Phragmitibacter flavus: one gene and its partner. The protein of the gene in region 2 binds, or shares a complex with, the protein of the main gene of each other region. Links are inferred from orthologs where the notes say so. Each region holds a gene or a part of one and is shown on either strand. Other genes may lie near its edges.

Region 1 (4,376 bases), 160 kb from region 2 along the record:
CTTCCCCTTCTATCGCTTCAAGTTTGTTCGGAGACTTCTGGTAAGGCGAGATGCGGGAGGTATGTCCGCGATCTGCTACTAACTCCCTGAGACCACGCTGACGGCCATGACGCCTTCGGCGGGCCACCAGCCGGCGACGCGGACTTGCATGGGTTTCTCGCCGGGTTTGCCGGTGGCGAGCTGCTGTTTGACGGTCTCTAAAATGGCTTGCTCGCTCTCGGGGGTCATGGGGGCACCGAAGAAAGATTCGACACTTTGGGCGACGTCCTTGTCGTTAATGCCGACGAGGGCCACTTTTTGGGCACCGTGCTCAGGTGGTTTGGGGGCGCGGCTGACGGAGAAGTCGACCGGGCCGTTCATGACGATGAGCTGCTTGAGTTTTTGAGTGGTGCCGTTTTGATGGGCTTCGGCGATCTGGCGGCGGACTTGTTGTTCGACGAGTTTGCGTTCGAGTTCGAGAATGGCGACTTCCTGGGCGCGCTGCTCCGGGGTGGAGGGGACGATGATCGGTTTGGAAATCGGGGGCTTGATGATCAGCGTGGGGGTGAGGCTTCCATCGGCCTGCACCATGGGCATGGGACCTTCCACAGGGAGGGGCAAATCCAAATCTTGGGCGGCGAGGGCGAATGGAAGCGCGGAGGCCAGGCAAACGCTGATGATGGAGCAACGATATTTCACGGAATTATCACGAAAAATGAATTTTATGGCAGGTTTGCTGCGCTCTGGCAAGATTCTTTCGCAGTTGTCGCGTCGCTGTTTTCCCTCTGCAATCAACCCTCTATGGCCGAAGAAATTAAAATCACCCGTCGCAAGGCGTTTATTAGCATTAGTGATGAATTGCGGAGCTACCTTCGGCATTATGGTCGGATGGCCCCGTTGCCGGCGACCTATACGGATTTGATGGGGTTTTCGAGTTGTTACCCGTTGATGGACAAGGATGGTCAGTCAACGTTGTGGGACAGTGTGGTGTATGAGCGGGGAGTGATGGAGGAGTTGTGGCCGCGGTTGACGAGCATTTATTCGCTGTTGAAGACGGGCGACATGCAGTCGGTGCCGCACCTTTACATTGAGCGGGTGGATTTTTGTGGTTTTGGAAATAGTAAACCGTTCCGGATTCGCGTGGTGAATCAATACAACGACAACTATGACCATTTTTACGTGAAAGTGGCGGATGCGTCGCGGGTGTATGGACTTGAGCTGGAGCATCTGCTGTCGCCGAACAGCATCACGTATTTGTGCCATGAGAACACGTTGATCGAGGAGCACATTGCGGGGATTCCGGGGGATGTGTTCATCAAAGACTATTTCGACCGGCCGGACGTGAACCGCGTGCGGGTGGCGAAGGAGTTTGTGAAGTTCAGCGAGCGCTGTTTCATCCGGTTGCTGGGGGACATGCGGAGCTACAATTATGTGATGGACATGACGCCGGACTTTGAGGAAACGCAGTATCGGGTGCGGGCCATTGATTTCGACCAGCAAAGTTATGAGGGGGCGAAGAGCATTTATTTGCCGCAGTTTTACAAAGAGAACCTGCCGGTGGTGCAGATGTGCACCAAATATTTGAACTACGCGACAATGCAGCAATATCAGCAGGAGGAGCGGACTCTGATCGCGCGGCGGTTTCTGGCGGAGAAGGGGAGGCTGAGATCGTTGTTTCGCTGCATGAAAAGTCACCCGGTGGAGCCGGTGGCGAAGGTGGAGCAGTTGAAGCGGGAGCTGGGTGATTATCACAGCACGGATTATTTTGCGGGATGTGCCTCCATGGGGGATTTGGTGGAGAAACACATCGAGTTCACCCTCGGCAGGTTGTTGGCGCCAGGGCTGGCGACGGTGTTGCCTCCTGTGGAATGAGAAATCGAATCTCAAGCAGCTGGCAGTTGCAAATGGTGGCGGGCGGCGTCACATGAGGTCGCGGCTTGACCAACAGGGATTTACTGAGATTTATTCCACACCATTACACTATGAAGATACCCAACATTTTTGAAGACGAGACCAAGGCGGTGAGTTTTGCTGCCGGGGTAACGATTTTTAGCAGTGGCGATCAGGGGGAGGCAATGTTTGTGATTCAATCGGGTCAGGTGGAGCTGTCGGTGAAAGGAAAAGTGGTGGAGACGGTGGGTGAGGATGGATTTTTTGGAGAGATGGCGTTGATTGAGGATGGCCCAAGAACGGCGACGGCGGTGGCGAAGTCGGATTGTGTGTTGGTGCCGATCAATCGTCAGCGTTTTGAGTTCATGGTGCATGAGGTGCCGCAGTTTGCGGTGGAGGTGATGCGGGTGTTGAGCCGTCGGCTGCGGCGTTTGGATGACGGGGTGGTGTGAATGACTAAGAACGGATGAAACTATTGCTCGAGACTTTGAACAGCGGTGCGGAATACCTGGCGAAACGGCAGGTGGAGGATGCGCGTCTGAACATGGAGCATCTGTTGGCGCATGTGTTGGGATGCCGGAGGCTCGATTTGTATCTGCGTTTTGATCTGGCATTGGAGGAGGCCCAGTTGCAGCCGTTGAGGGTGCTGTTGAAGCGTCGGGGCGAGGGCGAGCCGTTGCAGCATTTGTTGGGGACGGTGCCCTTTTATGGGAGCGATTTTGTGAGCGATGCTCGGGCGTTGATTCCGCGTCCTGAGACGGAACATCTGGTGCATTTGCTGGTGGAGAAGAAGTTGGCGGAGAAGGTGCCGGGAACGGTATTAGACATGGGGACAGGGTCGGGTTGCATTGGTTTGTCGCTGGCAAAAGCGTGGCCGGGGGCGCAGGTGACGTTGGCGGATGTTTCGGAGGACGCGTTGGAGCTGGCGAGGTTGAACGCGACGCGGTTGAAGCTGGAAGGTCGGAATGTTCGCTTCGTGAGGAGTGATTTGTTTGAAGAGCTTCAAGGGCATCAATTTGATCTCATCGTGGCGAACCTGCCGTATATTCCAACCGGTGAGATGGGATCGCTGAGCCGGGAGGTGTTGCGCGATCCGCGACTGGCGTTGGATGGTGGGGAATCGGGCTTGGAGATCGTGGACCGGTTGATCGAAGGATGCCCGGCGCGAATGAAGAAGGGGGGGATGTTGGCGTTGGAATTGCATCACGATCAGGCGAATGCGGTGTTAAATCGTTTGCAATTGGCAGGTTTTTCCGAGATGCACGGCGCACAGGATCTTTCGGGCATCGAGCGCTTCGTGTTTGCAACTGCTCCGGAGATTGATGTTGATGCTGAAGTTGTCGAGGCCGTCGAGACGGAGTCGGTGGCAGAAGAGGATCGCTAGTATCTCATTTTCTTTTTTCTCTTATTTAAATTAATCCATGCAAAAACTCATCGTTCAAGGCGGCACGCGGTTGCGTGGCAAGGTCACCATCAGCGGTTCCAAAAACTCCTCGCTGCCCATCCTGGCGGCGACGTTGCTGACGAAGGATGAGTGTGTGATTCACCGGGTGCCGGATTTGAGTGACACGAACTACATGCTGCAAATTTTGCGGGAGCTGGGTGCCGAGGTGGAACGCGCGAGCGGGACGATGAACATCAAGGCCGAGAAAATCGTTCCTGATACGCCTTATGATTTGGTGGTGAAGATGCGCGCGTCGATTTGTGTGATGGGTCCGTTGACGGGTCGGTTGCGCAAGGCGGTGGTGTCATTGCCGGGCGGATGCGTGATTGGGGATAGGCCGGTGGATTTGCATTTGAAGGGTTTGGAGTATTTGGGCGCCAAGGTGCAGGTGGACGGCGGCAACATTCACATCGAGGCGGTGGAGCCTTTGAAGGGGTGCACCATGAACTTGACCAGCAAGTATGGATCGACGGTCTTGGGCACGGACAACGTGATGATGGCGGCGGTGCTGACGAAGGGGACGACCATCATTGAAGGCGCGGCGGCGGAACCGGAAGTGGAGGATTTGGCGAATTTCCTGATCAAAATGGGTGCGAAGATTGAGGGGGCAGGGACGACGCGGATTGTGATTGAAGGGGTCGAGGAACTTCATGGAGCGGAACACACGGTGATTCCTGACCGGATTGAAGCGGGCACGTTTTTGGTGGCGGGAGCGATCTGTGGGGACGGGGTGATGGTTCGTAATGTGATTCCGGCGCACCTGAAAACGACCATCGAATTGTTGCAGTCGTCGGGTTATGACGTGACTTCGACCAAGGACACGGTGACCATCATGCAAGGAACGAGTCCAAAGGGCTTTCATTTGACCACGCGGCCGTATCCTGGCTTCCCGACGGATATGCAGGCGCAATTCTGTGCTCTGGCCTGCACGATTCCCGGGCTGAGCAGCATCAAGGAGACGATTTTCCAAAACCGCTTCATGCATGTTTCCGAATTGAAACGGATGGGGGCGAACATTGAGCTGGATGGCGACACGGCGCGGATCACGGGAGTTCCTATGCTT
Region 2 (5,217 bases):
CCGATAAAAAAACCGGGCAGGTCACTTTTTATCTGGTCGGTGCCAATGGCATCCTAAGCACCTTCACCAGCAACGCCACCACATGGGTCAGCCCCACTTCCAATGGCAACCTGCTGCTCGGCAGCGAAACGCCAGGCACGGGCAGTGGCAATCACCGCAAAGCGTTTAACGGTGCCATGGATTATCTGGCTCTGTTCGATACTGCGCTTACCCAACAGGAAGTGCTGGCCATCTTTGCCGCCCCGGAGCCAAGCCGCGCCGTCCTGCTCCTCTCTGGGCTTTGCTCCCTCGCCCTGCGCCGTCGCAGAGGCCGCTGACTGTTTCGTGTCGTGCTGAATCACATTGCCGCATTCAGTCGCCACCCTGCGCGCTTGGGGTGGTAGCTGTTTTAAACAACGGAGCGACGGCGACGACGGATCACCAAAAGTCCCAATCCCGCAAGAAGCAAAACCACGCGACCCGGTTCCGGCACCACATTCAAATAGACCGCCTTTTGCGCATCGTTAACAACCAGGCTGTAGTTCGGACTTGCCAGGACCACATCGCCCAAGTTGTAGGCGAGGGTTCCATATTCAAACAACTTGTAGGATCCATTGCCAAAACCTCCCGCATTCGTGACCTCCAGAATTCCACGCAATGTGAGGGCTCCATTAACATCCACCCAATCGCCCGAACTACTGCCAAGATCAAAACGCAGGATGCTGCCAGTGTTCAGGGTGAGATCCGCGTCAATGGTCAACAGCCCCGTCGAACTCACGCTGGCAAGACTCATATCCCCTGGAGCAAAAATCCCTCCGGTGTTGATGGTCACATTGCGAGCAATGGTGCCTGATCCTCCCAAAGCAGCGTTGGTGCTGACGATGACCGCGCCCACCTGAGTAGAAACTGCCGTGCTTGTCTTCGATAAGATACCGTTCACCAGAAGTGTCCCCTGATTGATCAAGGTCTCGCCCGCATAGTTGGCCGTGCCGGTCAGTGCCACGATGCCAAGCCCTTGTTTGATCAAATCATCCTCCATCAACGCGTTGGTCGAAGTGCGGCTGAGCGTGCTAAAGTTTACCCGTCCCCCCGCTGCTGCCGTCACGGTCAACGGATGCAAATGCGACATCAGCACCGTTCCCGTAAAACTGGACAAATGGGCGGTGTCCCCACCCAACCGAAAGCTGTTGGTCGCATTCACCGCTCCTTGTGTCCGTGTCGTGAGCGTGATGTCTCTCCCAATCGTCACCGCAGCGCTCGTCAGGATCGCTGAGTTGTAGTTGGCTGAGTCAGTGGGGGAGGTTCCCCCATTTGCCATGGCAATGGCTGAAGTGCCATTCCCAAATGCACCGGCTGCCCCGGAAAGGGAATTGACTCCGACCCTGACCGTTCCGCTCCACACCGCCGTGCCATTGGTGTAGGTGTTCAATCCATTCAAAGCCACCGTGCCGCCGCTGTTCACGGCAGTGAGGCCCCAGTTGCCGGAAATCACCCCGTTGACGGTCAGCGTGCGCCCACCATTGGGCTTCAGCCGAAGACCACTCAGGGTGGTTGCCGCCGACAAATTGCCATTGAGCACGATGTCTCCATTGATTGCCTGAATGCCACCCCCCGTTGTGTTGTTCACCCCCGATCCTTCAATCACCAGGTGGTCGTTGATGGTCTGAAGATTTGAGGCGTTGTTCACCAGAAATTCATTGGAATCATGGCCCGTTGCGGTGGTTGCTCTCAAGCGGATGGTCTTGCGATCCGCCTCATTCCCCAAAGTGAAAGCTCCGGCACCACTGTTAAAAACGATTCGATCTGCCCGCCATAACTCAGCGCCCAACAACGGGTTCAGACGTGTCGAACCCGCAAACTGAATGATATCCCCCGTCGCAGGGGCGACCGGGTTCACCGGTGCCGTCCCCGGAACCGTGCTGCCCGATCCTCCCCAATTCGCACCAGTCCCCCAGTTATTGTCCGCTCCTGCGCCATTCCAAACCACGGTCGCTGCGTGACTCGAAATGAAACTTAAACCCAGTCCACAAATGACGGACAAGGTCGAATTCGCCATGAAATAAGAGCGGAGGAATGGAAGTGACATTTTCGAAAATTAGACAAATGGATTAGAAACAAAACCGCCTTAGTGGACCTTGAGCTTGGCCCATGTCGTGTATCGCTGTCAATACAAAACCGGAATCCACCGTCGTTAACCACTACTTGGTGAATACATTTAATGAATCGATCAACGTAGCCCTGCCTCAGCAAGACGATCATGCACGTCGCTTGCCTTCAGCTTCTCAACCATCTCCTGAATGCGCCCTTCGACGAACATTTCAAGGTTGTAAAGCGTCACTTCAATGCGGTGATCGGTGATGCGGTTCTGCGGATAGTTGTAAGTGCGGATCTTCTCCTCCCGGCCACCACTGCCGATCAATGAACGGCGGTGAGCCGAATACTTGGCCGCCTCCTCGTTCTGTTTGCGCTCCAACAGTCGCGAACGCAGAATCGACAACGCCTTCTCTTTGTTCTTCAACTGGCTGCGACCATCCTGACAACGCACAATGGTGCCCGTCGGCATGTGCATCACCTGCACGGCGGAATCGGTCGTATTGACCCCCTGTCCACCGTTTCCCGAAGCACGACAAACTTCAATGCGCACCTCGTCCGGCTTGAACTCGATGTCCACCTCCTCGGCTTCAGGAAGCACCGCCACCGTTGCCGTGGATGTGTGAATCCTCCCCTGCGCTTCCGTGGCAGGAACGCGCTGCACTCGATGCACGCCGCTTTCATATTTCAATGTGCTGAACACATCCTCGCCGCTCACCTTGAACACCACCTCGCGGAACCCACCCAGATCCGCCGGGCTGGCTTCCAAGGGCTCGACCTTCCAACCGCGCTCTTCGGCATACCGGCCATACATCCGCATCAAATCCCCGGCAAACAACGCCGCCTCATCTCCCCCCGTGCCCGCGCGAATCTCCATGATCACATCGCGACCTTCCAAAGGATCCGGTGGCAGAATGGCCAGCTGCACCAAACCTTCGAGTTCCTCGAGCCGCTTCCTCAGCGAGGGCAATTCTTCTTCGGCCATCTCGGCCAGTTCGGCATCTCCGGACTTGGCGAGATCTTCATTGTCGACGATCTGCTGTCCAACACGCAAAAACTCTTCCCAAGAATTGTCCAGCGCCTGCAAATGCCGATGTTCGCGCAGCAATCCGCTGGCCTTGCGGTTGTCTTCGTAAAAATCCGGCTGCTCCATCTGCATCTCCAATTCGGAGAGACGGAGTTTCTTTTTTTCAATGATCGATGAGTAGTCCATGGCGCTGATTCAGTCGGCGAAAAAATGCACAAACAAAAAACGGTGTCGCGCCATCAAGGCACGAGCACCGTTTTGCTGAAAATAAATCTGAAGCGCTAAGCGGAGGCCGTAACCGAAGCCGCTTTTGGCTTGCCACGACGAGTCGCGGCGGTCGAACCATAACGTTGGGCGAATTTGTCAACGCGACCGGCGGTATCAACGAAACGTTGTTCACCCGTAAAGAAGGGGTGGCAACCAGCGCAAATGCCGATTTTGAGGTTCTGAACGGTAGACCAAGTTTTGTAAACCGTGCCACAGGTGCAGGTAATGCTGGTCTCGAAAGTGGTTGGATGTAGTTCCTTTTTCATGGCAGTCGAATGTGATTTGGCATTCGGCCCGTCCGCATCGCGGAAGGGGGATGCTATGTTATACGCTTGCAGAACGGGGTCAAGCTGATTGCAAGGTTATTTTCGACTCCTGAACCTTTTCTTTCAACCGATCAAGCCGTCGTCGGCGTCTCTAATCCGATCAGGGAAGCACCAGCCAGACTTCGGCCGCCCGGTTCTTGTTTTGGTTCTCCGGCGCGACCAGCTCGGTCGATCCGATTGCCACCGGATACGTCAAATTGAGCGCTCCAGCGCTTTTGAGAAGATTGATCACCGCGTCTGCACGATCTTTCGAGAGCTTCTTGTTGGTCGCTGCGTCCCCGGTGCGATCCGCAAAACCCAAAACAAAAAACACGGCGCGCGGATCATCCATTACCTCAGCCAACGAGCCTTCCCCTAAAGATTTGACCAGCTCACCCGAATCGGCCGCACCGGGTTTTGCCCCGCCCTTCTCAAAGTAAACGGTATGCACTTTGAAAATGCGTCGCGCCGCCTGCAAACCCTCACGCACCTTGGCCTTGGCCTTGTCGGAATACAATTCAGTAGGTGCCTCGTCGATCCTCGCCGCCGCGTCCTTGATAAGCGCATTGCCCTCAGCCGAACCGGCAGCCACTTCACGCACCGGCTCTTTGGGCGGCAGGATGTCCAATGATGCATCAGGCGTCGTTGCCGCAGGCGGAGTATCGGTCACGAGGGTCGCGCTTGGAGGGGTTGCGGTCGAATTCGGCATCGAAGTGGGCTCGGCCGTTGCCACCATCGGTGTCGGTTCTGGAGCCGCTGGAGGCGTGCTGAAAGGTTTACCGATCTCTTCCTCTTCCTTGGCGACGGGCTGCGATTTGCGCACCTGATTGGCCTCTGCCACTTTCTTCGCGATATCTTCCTTGGTTGGTTCCGCCACCGGTTTGGAGTCCGTCGACCCCGGCACCTTTTCCGGCTTCTCCTGGTTCAATGGACCCACCATGGCATTCCCGGCTTTTTCCTCGCAACTCCGCAACAGAACAAAAAATCCCACCAACATGCTGCCAACAAACAGCATGAGAATGAGATTGGCCAGGATACTGGGACGACCGGTGGACGGGCTGGACATAATGGGCTACTACCGCAGTGGCGAAACTCAGCGCCATGTCAACTAAGGATTCAAAAATGCGCCGATTACCTTCATGGAGTTGACGCCACAAATTGCGCCGTCAGACCTTCCACTTTGATGTCTTTTCCGCCGCCAGGTTGACGGTCAAGCACCAGCACCTCATCGCTGGCCAACCTTTGGAGCCGGGTGTTCCATAACATGACCGTTGCCTTGCCACCGCGTTCCGCAGCAATGCCTTGGGCCGGAACGGTGACTGCGATGTAAGTCGAAAGATGGGCTCCTGCCGACGCCATCAACACCTCACGATCCCGCGTGCTGCTCACCGGCACCTCTCCCGTTGGAGGGGTCGCCGATTCCGTCGTCAGTCCACTTGAAACCGAGTGGTTGCTGACTCCTCCAATCGAACGCCATGCCGTGTCCAACGAAGCCAGCTCAGCCGCCGCCTGTTTCTGCAAGGCCACCATCGCCTCCGCCTTCTCCTT

Evidence for each region. The genes of interacting proteins can lie anywhere in the genome.
Region 1: the proteins of prfA (region 2) and prmC are in contact, whole or in part, in a crystal structure (PDB 2B3T), measured with the Escherichia coli proteins. The link is inferred for Phragmitibacter flavus from one-to-one orthologs.

The regions. Positions count from the first base shown.
Region 1 is NZ_VAUV01000012.1:188,602-192,977, forward strand. Bases 1,411-4,294 are described here. They hold prmC (peptide chain release factor N(5)-glutamine methyltransferase), read left to right. Parts: upstream 1,411-2,335; coding sequence 2,336-3,253; downstream 3,254-4,294. Other genes in these bases: FEM03_RS17105 (hypothetical protein), read left to right, coding at 1,411-1,851; FEM03_RS17110 (cyclic nucleotide-binding domain-containing protein), read left to right, coding at 1,962-2,321; murA (UDP-N-acetylglucosamine 1-carboxyvinyltransferase), read left to right, coding at 3,291-4,294. Also shown: FEM03_RS17100 (hypothetical protein), read right to left, coding at 79-678; more of FEM03_RS17105, read left to right, coding at 781-1,410; more of murA, read left to right, coding at 4,295-4,376. UniProt on the Escherichia coli protein: Methylates the class 1 translation termination release factors RF1/PrfA and RF2/PrfB on the glutamine residue of the universally conserved GGQ motif, i.e. on 'Gln-235' in RF1 and on 'Gln-252' in RF2.
Region 2 is NZ_VAUV01000012.1:25,896-31,112, reverse strand. The notes cover bases 1,246-4,094. They hold prfA (peptide chain release factor 1), read right to left. Parts: upstream 3,284-4,094; coding sequence 2,207-3,283; downstream 1,246-2,206. Other genes in these bases: FEM03_RS16395 (OmpA family protein), read right to left, coding at 3,791-4,094; rpmE (50S ribosomal protein L31), read right to left, coding at 3,379-3,630; FEM03_RS16410 (autotransporter-associated beta strand repeat-containing protein), read right to left, coding at 1,246-2,065. Also shown: FEM03_RS16415 (LamG domain-containing protein), read left to right, coding at 1-317; more of FEM03_RS16410, read right to left, coding at 389-1,245; more of FEM03_RS16395, read right to left, coding at 4,095-4,735; FEM03_RS16390 (hypothetical protein), read right to left, coding at 4,807-5,217. UniProt on the Escherichia coli protein: Peptide chain release factor 1 directs the termination of translation in response to the peptide chain termination codons UAG and UAA.